4 regions of the Corynebacterium sp. P4-C1 genome follow, and region 1 is predicted to be linked to each of the others. Evidence: riboswitches for the same ligand, from Rfam matches in the RefSeq annotation. Region 1 holds a riboswitch; each other region holds the start of a gene.
What was found. Region 1 has a riboswitch for thiamine pyrophosphate ahead of thiC (phosphomethylpyrimidine synthase ThiC). Riboswitches for the same ligand answer to the same signal wherever they lie in the genome.
Positions count from the first base shown of each region.

Region 2: linked by a shared signal. The riboswitch ahead of QYR03_RS08025 (ABC transporter substrate-binding protein) and the one ahead of thiC (phosphomethylpyrimidine synthase ThiC) in region 1 are both predicted to bind thiamine pyrophosphate.
Region 3: linked by a shared signal. The riboswitch ahead of QYR03_RS08120 (TenA family protein) and the one ahead of thiC (phosphomethylpyrimidine synthase ThiC) in region 1 are both predicted to bind thiamine pyrophosphate.
Region 4: linked by a shared signal. The riboswitch ahead of QYR03_RS06515 (bifunctional hydroxymethylpyrimidine kinase/phosphomethylpyrimidine kinase) and the one ahead of thiC (phosphomethylpyrimidine synthase ThiC) in region 1 are both predicted to bind thiamine pyrophosphate.

Region 1 covers NZ_CP129966.1:1,063,922-1,067,553, forward strand. The annotation lists gene prfB (peptide chain release factor 2) at 1-1,037, opposite strand, end outside; TPP riboswitch at 1,105-1,221, shown strand; gene thiC (phosphomethylpyrimidine synthase ThiC) at 1,219-3,006, shown strand; gene QYR03_RS05085 (inositol monophosphatase family protein) at 3,006-3,632, shown strand, end outside.
Region 2 covers NZ_CP129966.1:1,691,145-1,694,776, forward strand. The annotation lists gene QYR03_RS08015 (ABC transporter ATP-binding protein) at 1-373, opposite strand, end outside; gene QYR03_RS08020 (ABC transporter permease) at 366-1,187, opposite strand; gene QYR03_RS08025 (ABC transporter substrate-binding protein) at 1,168-2,187, opposite strand; TPP riboswitch at 2,226-2,331, opposite strand; tRNA gene QYR03_RS08030 (tRNA-Ala) at 2,407-2,479, opposite strand; gene QYR03_RS08035 (polysaccharide deacetylase family protein) at 2,606-3,472, shown strand; gene QYR03_RS08040 (hypothetical protein) at 3,583-3,632, opposite strand, start outside.
Region 3 covers NZ_CP129966.1:1,706,342-1,709,973, reverse strand. The annotation lists gene bioB (biotin synthase BioB) at 1-283, opposite strand, end outside; gene tenA (thiaminase II) at 374-1,036, opposite strand; gene QYR03_RS08120 (TenA family protein) at 1,040-1,699, opposite strand; TPP riboswitch at 1,738-1,836, opposite strand; gene QYR03_RS08115 (hypothetical protein) at 1,894-2,340, opposite strand; gene QYR03_RS08110 (TetR family transcriptional regulator) at 2,719-2,994, opposite strand; gene QYR03_RS08105 (CopG family transcriptional regulator) at 3,013-3,237, opposite strand; gene gyrA (DNA gyrase subunit A) at 3,409-3,632, shown strand, end outside.
Region 4 covers NZ_CP129966.1:1,383,542-1,387,173, forward strand. The annotation lists gene QYR03_RS06495 (hypothetical protein) at 1-28, shown strand, start outside; gene rplE (50S ribosomal protein L5) at 345-932, opposite strand; gene rplX (50S ribosomal protein L24) at 932-1,246, opposite strand; gene rplN (50S ribosomal protein L14) at 1,247-1,615, opposite strand; TPP riboswitch at 1,917-2,078, shown strand; gene QYR03_RS06515 (bifunctional hydroxymethylpyrimidine kinase/phosphomethylpyrimidine kinase) at 2,068-3,632, shown strand, end outside.

The sequences.
Region 1 (3,632 bases):
CCGTCGAGCACCTTCTGCGGGTCGCCCACTTCATAGTTGGTGCGCAGGTCCTTGACCATTTGGTACGGGTGCAGAACGTAGGAGCGCATCTGGTTGCCCCAGCTGGCGTTGCCGCCGGCGCCGAGGGCGTCCAGCTCCGCCTTTTCTTCTTGGCGTTTCTTCTCCAGCAGCTTGGACTGCAGAACGTTCATGGCCGAAGCCTTGTTCTGGATCTGGGATTTCTCGTTCTGGCACGTGACCACGATGCCGGTGGGCACGTGGGTGATACGCACCGCCGAGTCGGTGGTGTTCACGGACTGGCCGCCGGGTCCGGAGGACCGGTAGACATCGACGCGGATGTCGGAGTCTGGGATGTCGATGTGGTCGGTCTGCTCCACCACAGGCAGGACCTCAACCTCGGCGAAGGAGGTCTGGCGGCGGCCCTGGTTGTCGAAGGGCGAGATACGCACGAGGCGGTGCGCGCCCTGCTCCACGGAGAGCTGGCCGTACATGTACTCCCCGTGGACGACGAAGGTGGCCGACTTGATGCCGGCTTCCTCGGCGTAGGAAATATCGTAGACATCGACCTTGTGGCCGTTTTTCTCGGCCCAGCGGGTGTACATGCGCATGAGCATCTCCGCCCAATCCGCCGCATCGACACCGCCGGCACCGGAACGGATATTCACCACAGCCTCGCGCTCGTCGTACTCCCCCGACAGCATCGTCGTCACCTCCAGCGAGGAGATCTGGGTTTCGAGTTCGGCCAACTCATCGTCGGCAAGCGATGCGTCGCCCTCCTCTTCCGCGAGTTCGTACATGACCGGCAGGTCGTCGAGACGCTGGCGCAGCCCAGTGACTTTGCGCAGCTTCGCCTGCACGTTGGACAGCTCGGTTGTCACCTGCTGCGCGTGGTCGGGGTCGTCCCACAAACTGGGGTCGGCGGCTTGCTGCTCCAGCTCGCGGGCGCGCGAATCCATCTCGTCTAAGTCCATGACCGACTCGATGGTGGTCAGGGTGGACTCGAGGGACTGGATCCGGTTGCTGGTCTCTGGCTGCATAGGTGCGAAGTCTAGTGGAGATCTCCAAAACACCTTCATACCGCCGCCCGAGCACCTACACTGTGGGACGCACCCACACGGGCGCCCGCGGCAGCGGGCTGAGATCGCACTGATATTGAGCCGTGCGAGCACCGTCCGAACCTGTCTGGCTAGCACCAGCGAAGGAAGTAAGGAGCAGCTCATGGCTGATATTTACGCTGAAGAAATCCACCCGAAGCACTCGTACGCCCCGATTGTCCAGGACGGGCTCGAAGTTCCAGAAACTGCGATTGAGCTGGATGACTCCCCGACTGGCCCGAACGAGCCGTTCCGCATCTACCGCACGCGCGGCCCGTGGGCCGAGCCGGAGGAAGGCTTGCCTGCTCTGCGAAGCGAATGGATCGCCGAGCGCGACGACATCGAGGAATACGAGGGCCGCGCCCGCAACCTCGAGGACGACGGCACACGCGCAATGAAACGCGGGGAGGCCAGCGAGGAGTGGCGCGGCGCGACCCGCCCGACGCTACGCGCGAAGAGCGGCAAGCGCGTCACCCAGATGGCGTATGCCCGCAACGGCGTGATCACCCCCGAGATGAAATTCGTGGCGCTGCGCGAGCACTGCGACCCGGAGAAGGTCCGTGAAGAGGTCGCCGCCGGCCGCGCGATCATCCCGAACAACATCAACCACCCGGAATCCGAGCCGATGATCATCGGCAACGCGTTCTTGACCAAGATTAACGCCAACATCGGTAATTCCGCCGTCACCTCGTCCATCCGCGAGGAGGTGGACAAGCTGCGCTGGGCCACCCGCTGGGGCGCGGACACCGTCATGGACCTGTCCACCGGCAACGACATCCACACCACCCGCGAGTGGATCCTGCGCAACTCGCCTGTCCCCATCGGCACCGTGCCGATCTACCAGGCGCTGGAGAAGGTGGGCGGTGTCGCCGAAGACCTGACGTGGGAGATCTTCCGCGACACCGTCATTGAACAGGCCGAGCAGGGCGTGGACTACATGACGGTGCACGCGGGGGTGCGGCTGCCGTACGTCCCGCTGACGTCGAAACGCGTCACCGGCATCGTCTCCCGCGGCGGCTCGATCATGGCCGGCTGGTGCCTAGCCCACCACAAAGAGTCGTTCCTCTACGAGAATTTCGACGAGCTGTGCGAGATCTTCGCCCAGTACGACATCGCATTCTCGCTTGGCGACGGCCTCCGCCCCGGCTCCGTCGCCGACGCCAACGACGCCGCCCAGTTCGCGGAGCTGAAAACCATCGGCGAGCTGTGCAAGCGCGCCTGGGACCACGATGTCCAGGTGATGATCGAGGGACCCGGCCACGTCCCACTGAACATGATCCAGGTCAACAACGAGAAAGAAGAGGAATGGTGCGGCGGCGCCCCGTTCTACACTCTCGGCCCCCTGGTCACCGATATCGCACCGGGCTACGACCACATCACGTCCGCCATCGGCGCGGCGAATATCGCCATGGGCGGCACCGCGATGCTCTGCTACGTCACCCCGAAGGAGCACCTCGGCCTGCCGAACAAGGACGATGTGAAGACGGGCGTGATCACCTACAAGGTCGCCGCCCACGCCGCCGATGTGGCGAAGGGCCACCCGGGCGCACGCGACTGGGACGACGCGATGAGCAAGGCGCGTTTCGAATTCCGCTGGCACGACCAGTTCGCCCTTTCCCTCGACCCAGAGACCGCCCAGGCGTACCACGACGAGACGCTGCCGGCGGAGCCCGCGAAGACCGCCCACTTCTGCTCCATGTGCGGACCCAAGTTCTGCTCGATGCGCATCAGCCAGGACATCCGCGATGAATTCGGCGGCGCGATCGACGAAGCCTTGGACGACAAGAACAAGAAGCTCATCGCGGACCTAGGCATTCCGAGTTTCGCCGGCGGCACGGATTACCGCCGCGGCGAACGCGAGATGGCCAAGGAATTCCACAAGCTCGGCTCGAATGTCTACGTTCAGGAATAATGGCGGCTGTGTCTACCGCAGCTTTCATTGATTCCCACCGAGAAGATACTGATTCCGAGCTCGCCCGCGCCCTCGTCGAAACTGCCGGGGGTCTGGCGCTAAGCATGCGCGACGAGGGCCTCGACACAGGCCAGAAGACGTCTGTGTCCGATGTGGTCACCAACGCCGACATGGCCGCCGAGGAATTCGTCGCCGGCGTGCTGGAGGCGCTCCGCCCCGAGGACGGCATCGTGGGCGAAGAGGGAGCGGCGAAGGTGTCGCAAAGCGGGCGCACGTGGGTGATCGACCCGGTGGACGGCACCTATAACTTCGCCTCGGGCTCCGACTACTTCTGCTCCGCGCTCGCGCTCGTCGATGGCGATGCCAGCAACCCTGCCCGCATTCTCACCAGCGCGATTCACCGCCCTGCGCTGGCCACGACGTGGATCGCCGACAACGGCACAGCGACACGGAACGGCCGCGAGCTTGAACAGCTTGCCGACGCTCCGCTGCCCCACCTCGCACTCGCCACCTACCTCCACCCCACCTCGATGACGAACGAAGCCATCCGCGGGGCGTGGCTGAGCGTCGCGAACCACGCCGCCACTGTGCGCATGTTCGGCGCCGGTTCCATCGACCTGGCCACC
Region 2 (3,632 bases), 630 kb from region 1:
TGCCGCCGGAAAGCTGGAAAGGCAGGGCCTTCTCGAATCCCTCGAGCCCGAATTGGGGGAACCACTCGCGTGCCCGCGCCCGGGCTTCCTTTTTGGGCACACCTTGGACCTCAAGACCGAGGGCGGCGTTCGCCTCAATGGTGCGCCAGGGGAACAGCAGGTCTTTCTGGGGCATGTAGGCGGTGGTGCCGTCGAAACGCACCTCGCCGGAATCGGGTGTGTCCAGACCAGCGATGATGTTGAACAACGTCGACTTGCCGGCACCCGAGGGTCCGATCAGGGAGACGAACTCGCCTGGGGCTACATCGAAGCTGACGCGGTCGAGCACCTGCCGGCCGTCGAATGCGCGGCTGATGTCTTTGAGCTCAAGCACGCTCGGCCTTCCTTTCCTTGATGTGCCACGGAATCACCGCGCGCTCGATGAGGTATGTGGACAGGTAGAGCAGAACGCTGATCACCGCGGTGACCACCACCGCGGCGAGCACAAGGTCGGTGCGGAAAGCGTTCTTCTGCACCGACATGTAGATGCCCAGCCCCTTCTTCGCGCCGACGTACTCGGCGAAGATCGCACCGGTGACCGCGTAGGTGATGCCGATGCGCAGGGCGGTGAAGAACTCGGGCATGGCGGACGGCAGCCGGACCATCCAGAACTCGCGCCAGCGGGAGGCCCCCATGCTGCGCAGCAGGTTCGAAGCTTCGCGGTCCGTGCGAGCGAACCCCTCGATCAGGCCGATGGAGATGGGGAAGAACGTCACCAGCGCCACCACCAGTGTTTTGGGCAGCAGGCCGAAACCGAACCAGATGATCATCAACGGGGCGATCGCCACCACCGGAATAGTCTGGGACGCCACGAGCAGCGGTGTGAGGCCGCGCTTGAGCATCGGGGAGAAATCGATCGCGATGGCCAGCAACCACGCACACACCAGCGACAGGGCGAAGCCGATGAGGGTGACTTGAAGCGTGGCGGCGGCGTGGGTGCCCAGGATCTCCCGCTGCGCCCATCCGGAGCGGGCCACCTGCGACGGCGCCGGCAGCACCTGCGGGCGCACACCGGTGACGCGCACGAGGATTTCCCACACGGCCAGGCCGGCGAGCACGAAGATCACCGGGACCCAGAGGTTGCTGCTCAGTCCACGCGTCCGGTCAGCGGCACCCCCGGCGGCGGGACTATTCGGAGATGTACTCATTAGTGAAATAAGTATTCCAGTCGGGGGCTTCGCTCAAGGGGTTATTCGCCTCGTCGACAAGCAGCTCGTTGTCGAAGAGGAACTGGCCCAGGTCAGCCCACTGCTTCTCAGTCTGGCGGCCGAATTTACCCTCGTCGTCGAGCATGTATTTCTCGGAAAGCATGCGCTGGCTCTTCTTCAAAAACTCGAGGTCGGTGAGGACGTCCGGGTTCTCCTTCTGCAGGATCTCCGCGGCCTCGTCTGGGTTGTCCACTGCGTCCTGGAAGCCACGCTGGATGGCCTGGACGAACTTCTTGGTCTCCTCCGGGTGCTCCTCCATCCACTTATTGCCGCCCACGACGAGCATCTGGTAACAATCCGGGAAGCCGTAGTCGGTGTAGGCGAAGTTCTTGAGCTTCACGCCGCGGTCTTCGGCCTCGATGCCCTCCCATGCGACGTAGGGCACGGTGAAGTCGACCTCCTTGGAGTAAAGCGCCTCGTAGGCGGAGGTGCCCAGCGTGACTTCCTCGAATTCGCCCTTGCCGCCGGCGCCGCGGATGACACCCTTCAAAATCGCATGGTCTGCTGGTGAGCCGAAGCCGCCGAACGTCTTTCCGTCCAGGTCAGCCGGGCTTTTGATGTCGTCGCGGTCAGCCAGGACACTGACCTCCGTGGTCCAGGTCTGCTCGATCGCCAGCACGGAGCGCACGTCCGCGCCCGCAGCCTTGGCCATCGTCATGCGGTCCTGCGTGTCGGCAGCGAATTCCGCATTGCCGGAGTCAGTGAGCAGGATCGGGTTGCTGTCGTTGTACGGCACAACCTCGACGTCCAGACCGGCTTCCTTGAAGTAGCCCTTGTTCATTGCCACGTACAGGCCGGTGTGGTTGGTGTTGGGCGTCCAGTCCAGCGCGAAGCGGATCTTGGTCGTCCCATCCTCGCCCGCGCTGCCGCCGCACGCCGCCAGCATCATCGTGGATGCGAGCGCTGCCAGAAAAACGGCGATTTTCTTGCTGATGCCCATGTACCTCGGCCTTTCTCCGGGCGGACGGGCACAGGCGCGCACGATTGCCGCGACCATCCCTCCGCCAGTGCTAACTGGATCAGGTTCGACGGGTGTCATCTCAGCCCCGGCCCGTATGGCTCCGGGGCACCCCGTGTCACGCTTTCAAGGTATACCAGGGGTCTACCCAGCTTGATGAAAGCTTCCCTGAAGAAAGACTAAAGGGCGTGAAAAAGTGCGTGGAGCATAGGGGAATCGAACCCCTGACCTTCGCATTGCGAACGCGACGCTCTACCAACTGAGCTAATGCCCCTTGGGGACCATGGAGCCACGTTACGCTCCCGGCACACGGCCGCCAAAATCCCAGTTGTACGGCGGTAACTAGAATTCGGGGGCACCATCTGTTGCGTCGCGGTGCGAGGAGGGCGACGATACTCGGGTGGACCACCAGATCAGTCGTGCTCAGTTCCTCACCGGCGCTCTTCTCGCTGCCGGTTCTGCGGCGCTGGGCGGTTGCGCCCCGTCGAGCGAGCCGGCCCCCACGAGCACCCCGGGCACACCGCCTCGCAGCGCCACCGCAACCACTGGGAGCTCGACCGCTACTCCCCCGCCGCCGGAGGTCTACGCGCAGCGCGTCCCGCAGGTCTTCGGCACACACATGGCCGGCATCGTGGAGACAGTCCCCACCACACCGGGCACGACGACAATCGCCCTGACTTTCGACGCGTGCGGCGGGCCGGCGGGTTCAGAGGTGGATCAGGGGCTCGTCGATACGCTCCGCGAATTCGGCGTCCCCGCAACGCTCTTCCTCAACTCCCGGTGGATCGAGGCGAATGCGCACGCAACGCAGATGCTTATCGACGACCCCCTGTTCCTCATCCAGAACCACGGCACCCAGCATGCCCCTTTATCTGTGACCGGCCAATCCGCCTACGGAATTGCCGGGACCCAGGATGCGGCAGCGGCGATCGCTGAGATTGAGGACAACCGGGCGCTCCTGCGCTCCTACGGGGTCCAGTCCGACTGGTTCCGCTCCGGCACCGCGCACTACGACGATGTGGCCGTGCAGATCGCTCACGAACGCGGCATCAGAATCGCCGGTTTTTCAGTCAACGGCGACTACGGTGCCACCGCTCCCGCGAACCAGGTTGCCGCGGCCATCAGGGACGCCCACGACGGCGCCATTGTCCTCGCCCACATGAACCACCCAGCCTCCGGCACCGCAGCGGGTGTACGCACCGCCCTCGAGCAGATGCGGGACACAGGGCACCGCTTCGTGTTCATCGACGGCACTACCCCCAGCTAGAGCGCCCCACCGACCCCGTGGTAACCCGCGGAGATTCACGGGATGCGAACTGGAAAATCCCGCCCACCACAGATGGCGGACGGGATGTGCGGGTCAACGGAGAGCCAGGTTTAGAGGATGATCTTGCCCACGATCTTGGCGATGCCCTTGATCAGGGAGG
Region 3 (3,632 bases), 640 kb from region 1:
CAGAGCGGACGGGGGATTCAAACAGCCCGGACTGGGAGCAGAAGCTACAGTCCTCCGGGCACCCGCCGGTCTTCAGGGAAATGATGCCCTCGAGAGAGATCTCGACACCGCAGTGCTTGATCCGGACCTGGTGGGCGAGATCGAGTAGTTCCTGTAACCGTTCATCCTCGATGGTGAGAGCTCGGTAGATCTCAGCTTCGGAGAGTCCTTCGCCGTTTTCCAGGCATTTCTCTCGCGCGATGTCGAGGATGTCGGGTTCGTTCACTGAAGCGGGTGTAGCCATAGTGATAAATGTAGATCACTCACCGTCAAATAGCAGCATGAAGCAGGTTTTGAACGGTGTTCAACAGTGCTTGGCCGGGTAGGGGGTGAGTTAGCTGTCGAGCGCCTGCTGCCAGAAGTCGGCTTCCAGGCGGGTTGCCGTGCGGAAAATGTCCAGCAGGCGCTCGAAACGCTTCGTGCCCTTGATCTCCTCGGCGGGCACCCCCAGTAGGTCGTCGAGAAGCTTCGTCATGGCTACCGCCTGATTCTGGAAATCGTCGCCGGCGTATTCCTGGATCCACTCCGCGTACGGGTGCTCAGCGTTCTCCTTAAGCTTCGGCTCCAAATAGGTGCCGATCTCCGCATAACCGATCTGACACGGCGCAAGCGCGATCTGCAGCTCCAGCAGGTCGCCCGCCATGCCGGTGTCGAGCACGTAGCGCGTGTAGGCGACTGTGGTTTGCTTCTCCGGCGCACGGTCGAGGTCGTCGCCCGTGATACCCCAGCGCTCCGTCAGCCGTCGGTGCAGCTCGGTCTCCGTGATGGTGGCAGACAGCCCTTGCGCCGCCGCTTCTACCTCGCCGAGGGTGCGTGACTTGTAGGCTCCGAGCGCGTTCGCGCGGGCGTACTGGACCAGGAACAGATAGTCCTGCACCAGGTAGTCCTGGAAGATCGGCAGCGGGAGAGTGCCTTCGCCCAGGTCCTCAACGAATGCGTGGTGGATGTACGGGTCCCACTCCGGGGCGGATTCTTTGAGAAGCGAAAAAAGGCCCATTTTTTACACCTCCAGTGGTTGCTCGTAGGAATTGTCGAAGAAGTCCAGCTCCAGCGTGACTGCTCTGCCGAAGAAATCGTTGATGATGGCGCGGTCTTCCTCGCTGCGCTCACCGATGCGGTCGACCTCGCCGCGCAGGAACTCGACGAGCGTGTGGAATTCCGGGTAGTCGTGCAGCTCGATCCACTCGTTGTGCACGAAGCTCTCCGGACGCTCTTCTGGGGCATTCGTGGCCCAATCGAGGTACAGCCACTCCGCCACGACGAGCACGCCCAGGGCGGCGGCGTAGGAGCGGGTCTCGGCTGCCTCGCGCATCAGGCCGGTGAAGCCGGTGCATGCTGTGGTGTCCGGGGTGTTGTCGCGCTGCTCGTCGCTCACACCGAGCTCCTTGAAGGAGCGGAGGAAGTACGTGTTCTCGTCGCCCGCGACCTCGCCGATGAACTGGGAGAGACGCAGACGCGGTGCGAGTTCGTCCGCGGTGGCCACTGCCGCGCCGAGGAGCTGCAAGAAGCTGTCCAAGAAGCGGTAGTCCTGCACGAGGTAGCCGGCCATGACACCGTCGTCGATCGTGCCGTCGAAAAGTTCTTGCACGAAACGGTGACCCACTGCGGCGTCCCACTTCTCGCGGTGGGTGTCGCGCAGCTCGTCGCTGAATCTAGTCAATGTTGTGTCCTTCCAGTTGACGTGGAACTAGCGGACACGGGGCCGTTGCAAGACAATCCCTCCGCGAAGATGGCTTCGATCAGGTTCGGCGGGTGTGATCTCAGCCCTGCTTGAGCAGGGCACCCCGTGTCTTGCCTGCCCACGCTACCAATTTCTGTGAACGGCGGCCTGGGCGCGGGTGTAGCGCGCGTTTGCTACTTCGCGTGGCGCTCGATGATGTCGCCGAACTCCGGCAGCGCTGGGGCGACGATCTTGCCAACCTTGCCGCGCATGGAGGAGTACACCTTCTGCACCGGGGCGGGTGCGCGGTCGGCGAAAGAATCGCCGATCTTCAGCACGGACTCGGTGACGCTGTCCTCGTTGTCGGCGAGATGGGCGCCGAAGCTGGACTTGCCGGAACCCTCGTAAGACTCCCAGTGGGGTGTGAGCTCCTCGACGATGCTCGGCATGAGCTGGTTGATGCCCTTGCTCAGCGCGTCCGCGTCCGCTTTCTTCGCGGCGCCGACAGCGGACTTCAATGCCATGCCGGTCAGGCCCGACTGGTTGGCGATGGTTGTGTCCGCCAGTGTGGTCAGGGCGGCGACGACCTCGGTGCGGGTGGGGGCATTCAGGAGAGTTTTCAAGTCAGTCACGCGGGCCATCTTAACTGCCTTGTGATCTGCGAACTGGTCCGGAAACAGGGACACGGCCCCGCGCGTTCACCCTTGTTGGTGCTCGCGGGACCGCTGATTCCCATTCAAGTTGCAGTTCTTCCGCCACAGGTTCACATGAATCACTGCAACCACAACAGCCACAAATGTAACAAACGTTCCGATGCGACGCTACATAATGTGGGGGAGTATCGCTTTTGTGGCTGTTGGCAGGCGGGTTACTGACCCTGACGCTGCTGGTTGGACTGCTGATTCTGGTTTTGCTGCGGCAGGGGAATGTACTTACACAGCTCGTCCATTGCCTGGCGCTGAATGGCCATCCACTGCGCGTTAGCCTTCTGCAGTTCCTTCTGACGGAAACTGGGTGCATCAATCGCGCTCGCACCAGCGCAGATAGATCTCCGCGGCGGTGTCGGCGAAGGGCGGATTGAAATCGGTCAGCGGTTCGAGGCGCTCAATGCCGCGGGCAAGGGCGTCGGCCGCGGCGGCGGGGGAGTCGAATACAGGGAGGCCGTCCAGCTTCGCGCCGGGAATCGCCGCGGCGGCGCAGATCGCGGAATAACTGCGCACAGCGGCGGAAGGGCCCCACTTCGCGCAGCACTCGTCCGCAATGATGAGCAGCTGTTCAGGGCTTAAAGGTTTCATGCAGCGGATTCGGCGGTGTTAATCCGCCTCGTTGGGCCGAGCGCGGCGGATGCGGGCGGCCAACGCGGCACGGCCGGGGACGGTGTCGTGGGCAAGGGAGGCCACGGCGGCGTCGTCAAGCAGTCTGCTTGCGGAGATGACCACCGCGCGCGTGGCTGCTTCGTGTTTGCTGCACCCCCATGCGCTGGCGAGCAAGACGAGCGCGCGATCCTCCTCGGCGGAGAGCCTAAGCGTCATAGCCATGATCGTGATGGTATCACTCTGATACCGCATGGGAGCGGGGGAATGATTCTCGCGGCGCGTAAACTGCTGTGTGAACTGTCTCTAACTGAAAGGCATTGAAGCTTGAGTGACGATATTTTCGGTGGTGGTAGCGAAGGCGACCGCATCCTCCCCATTGACATCAACGAGGAGATGCAGACCAGCTACATCGACTACGCCATGAGCGTCATCGTCGGCCGTGCACTGCCTGACGTGCGCGACGGCATGAAGCCCGTGCACCGCCGCATTGTCTACGCGATGTACGACTCCGGCTACCGCCCGGAGCGCTCGTACGTGAAGTCCGCGCGCCCGGTCTCTGACGCGATGGGTCAATTCCACCCGCACGGCGACTCCGCTATTTACGACACCCTGGTGCG
Region 4 (3,632 bases), 320 kb from region 1:
CGGCGAGGACGAAAACGAAGATTTCTAGCGGAGCGCCGTGCACGAAAAATCGAAACGCTGCTAGAAGACCTGCTATGGGAACGCTATGAAGTAGGATGTCTTCGGCCGACAGTAGACGAAGCTTTACCACAGGACTGAGTTCGCCCGTGGCAAAGAAGGGGGAACACAAAATTGAATTCGCGGAGCGTTTCAGCCCCAAACGACTACACGGCCTGATCCCGATGCAGTATCGGAATCAGGCCATTGAGGTCTTCTGGGCCCACCCATCACCGACTGCTATCTAAACGGTAGGCATCTTATTGAGGCGTGGGGCGGGTGGGGTTATTCGTCGATAAGCGAGATGCTTATGCGCGCTGCATCTTGCCGTCCTTGTCCTTGAACGGGAAGCCGAAGTGGCGCAACAGCGCACGGCCTTCCTCGTCGTTGACTGCGGAGGTGACAACGGTGATGTCCATACCGCGCGGACGGTCGATCTTGTCCACGTCGATCTCGTAGAACATCGTCTGCTCGGACAGGCCGAACGTGTAGTTGCCGTTGCCGTCGAACTGGGTGTCCGACAGGCCGCGGAAGTCGCGGATACGCGGGAGAGCGACTGTCAGCAGACGATCCAGGAACTCCCACATACGGTCGCCGCGCAGGGTGACCTTCGCGCCGATCGGCATACCTTCACGGAGCTTGAAGTTAGCGATGGACTTCTTCGCGCGACGCAGCTGCGGCTTCTGGCCGGTGATCGCGGTGAGGTCCTCGAGCGCGCCGTTGATCATCTTGGAATCGCGGGCAGCGTCACCGACACCCATGTTGACCACAATCTTGGTCAGACCCGGGATCTGCATGACGTTGTCGTAGCCGAACTCCTCGGAGAGCTTGCCGCGGATCTCGTCCTTGTAACGCGTCTTCAGACGCGGCGTGTAGTTGGTGGTGCTCTCGGTCATTAGATGTCCTTCCCGTTCGACTTGGCAACGCGGACTTTCTTGCCGTTCTCATCGAAGCGGTAGCCCACACGGGTCGGGCTGCCCTCGGAGTCGACGACCATCACGTTGGACACGTGGATCGGGGCCTCCTGGGTAACGATGCCGCCGGACTCGGCGCCGCGCTCGTTGTAGGAGTTTGCGACGTGCTTCTTCACACGGTTGACGCCCTCGACGAGGACGCGGTCGCGCTTCGGGTAAGCCTCGATGACGCGGCCCTGCGCGCCCTTATCCTTACCAGCGACGACCTGGACCATATCGCCCTTCTTGATCTTCAACTAGATCACCTCCGGTGCGAGAGACACGATCTTCATGAACTTCTTGTCGCGCAGCTCGCGGGCGACCGGGCCGAAGATGCGGGTGCCGCGGGGCTCGGTGTCGTTCTTGATCAGAACAGCTGCGTTCTCGTCGAAAGCGATGTAGGAGCCGTCCGGACGACGGGTCTCCTTCTTGGCGCGCACGATGACGGCGCGGACAACCTCGCCCTCCTTGACGTTGCCGCCGGGGGCGGCTTCCTTCACGGTGGCGACAATCGTGTCGCCGATGCCGGCGAAGCGTCGGACAGAACCGCCGAGCACCTGGATGCACAGAATTTCGCGTGCACCGGTGTTGTCGGCGACCTTCAGACGCGATTCTTTCTGAATCACTTTGGTCTCCTGACCTGGATCAATGTGCGCCAGATTTCCGTCCTGCACGCACGTGGTCAATGTCTTATCAGTGCCTATCCGCTTATCGACGAACAGTGCCCCGGCACCCACAGTGCCGCCACCGTCGAAGGGTCTCGCAGCCTCAACTCGGAAACGCGCGTCAGCTGCGACCAGCGCTAGACAACTGTGGTATTAAACCACGCCGCCTGCACGAACCCCAAATCTCCGGCCCCTGCTCGGCTTCCGCTTCACCGGAGCCATCCCCGCAGCCCCCGGCCGGTGCGTTTCACGTAGCATGTCGGGGCAAGACACGGGGTGCCACGCACCCATCGCCGCCGCCTGCCGCCGCAGCTCACCGGAGCAGCGGAACTGCAGTTCACGGCGGCCGGGCGCAACGCTGAGATCACACCCGTCGAACCTGAACGAACCAATATTCGCGGAGGAATTGTCTGATGACTTCTTTGTCTGGCGCGGCGAGCGCCATCCCGAACATCCCGAACGTGCTGTCCATCGCCGGCACGGACCCGACCGGAGGGGCCGGCATCCAGGCGGACCTAAAGTCCATCTCGGCGGCCGGCGGTTACGCGATGTGCGTGGTCACGGCGCTGGTCTCGCAGAACACCCACGGTGTCCGCGACATTCACGTCCCGCCGCAGGACTTCCTGGTCTCGCAGCTCAACGCCGTTTTCGACGACGTCCAGGTGGATGCGGTGAAGATCGGCATGCTCGGCGACGTCGACACCACGCAGACGGTCTCCGACTTTTTGGCGGCGCACCCCGTGCCGATCGTTGTGGTGGACCCGGTGATGGTCGCCACCAGCGGGGACCGCCTGCTCACCGAGGACGCGGAAGATGCGATGAGGCAGTTCGTGAAGGACCACGCGAGCGTCGTCACGCCGAATATCCCGGAACTGGCTGTGCTCGCCGGCACGACTCCCGCGGAGACCTTCGACGAAGCCCTCGAGCAGGGCCGCGCCTACGCGAAGGCGGCTGACGTGAACGTCGTGGTCAAGGGCGGACATCTCAAGGAGGGGTACGCGTCGAACGCACTAGTCACGCCCGACGGCGACGTCGAGATCGCGCACGTGCCCCGCGTGGACACGAAGAACACGCACGGCACGGGCTGCTCCTTGTCGTCCGCGCTCGCCGCGCGCTTGGCCATTGACTCGGACAGCGCGCTCGCGTGGACGTCCAGCTGGCTGCATGAAGCAATCGCGCACGCCGACGAGCTCAACGTCGGAACGGGACACGGGCCCGTCGACCACTTTCACCGTTCGCGGCGCCTCGCGGCGGCAGCGTCGACAACGCCGTGGAAGCTTAGCGACGACTGGACCGCCGCCGCCTTCCCTGCCGCCGCCGTCGAACCCAAGATTCCCGCCGCCGGCCCCTTCACGCGCGAGCTCTGGGACGCCGCGGCGCGCAAGGTGTGGCCGGAGACCCTGGAGCTGCCGTTCATCCGTGCGCTCCGCGACGGCACCCTGCCGGAGGAGCAGTTCGGCTTCTACCTCGTGCAGGACGCCTACTACCTGCGCGAGTACTCCCGCGCCCTGGCAACCGTGAGCGCCAAGGCGCCCGATGCGGAGGACCAGGTGTGGTGGTCGCAGTCCGCAACCGTCGCGATCGAAGCCGAATCGGACCTGCACCGTTCCTGGATCTCCCAGCACACCGTCGAAGCAGACACTCCCCCCTCGCCGACCACCCTCGGCTACGTGAATATGCTCACATCTAAAGCTGTTTTGGGGGACTATGTTGTCGGCGCCGCGGCAGTTTTGCCGTGCTTCTGGCTCTACGCGGAAGTCGGTTTGCACCTCGCGGAGAGCAACAGTTCGGAGCACCCCTACAACGCGTGGCTGTCCATGTACGGAGGCGACGATTTCACAGATGCCGTGCGTATGGCGCTGCAATCGGTAGAAAAGGCACTCTCGGGCGCGAGCGAGAAGCAGCGCGCGGACGCCCTCGAGGCGTTCATGTACGCCTGCTATTACGAACGCGAATTCTTCGATCAGGCCTCCCGAAG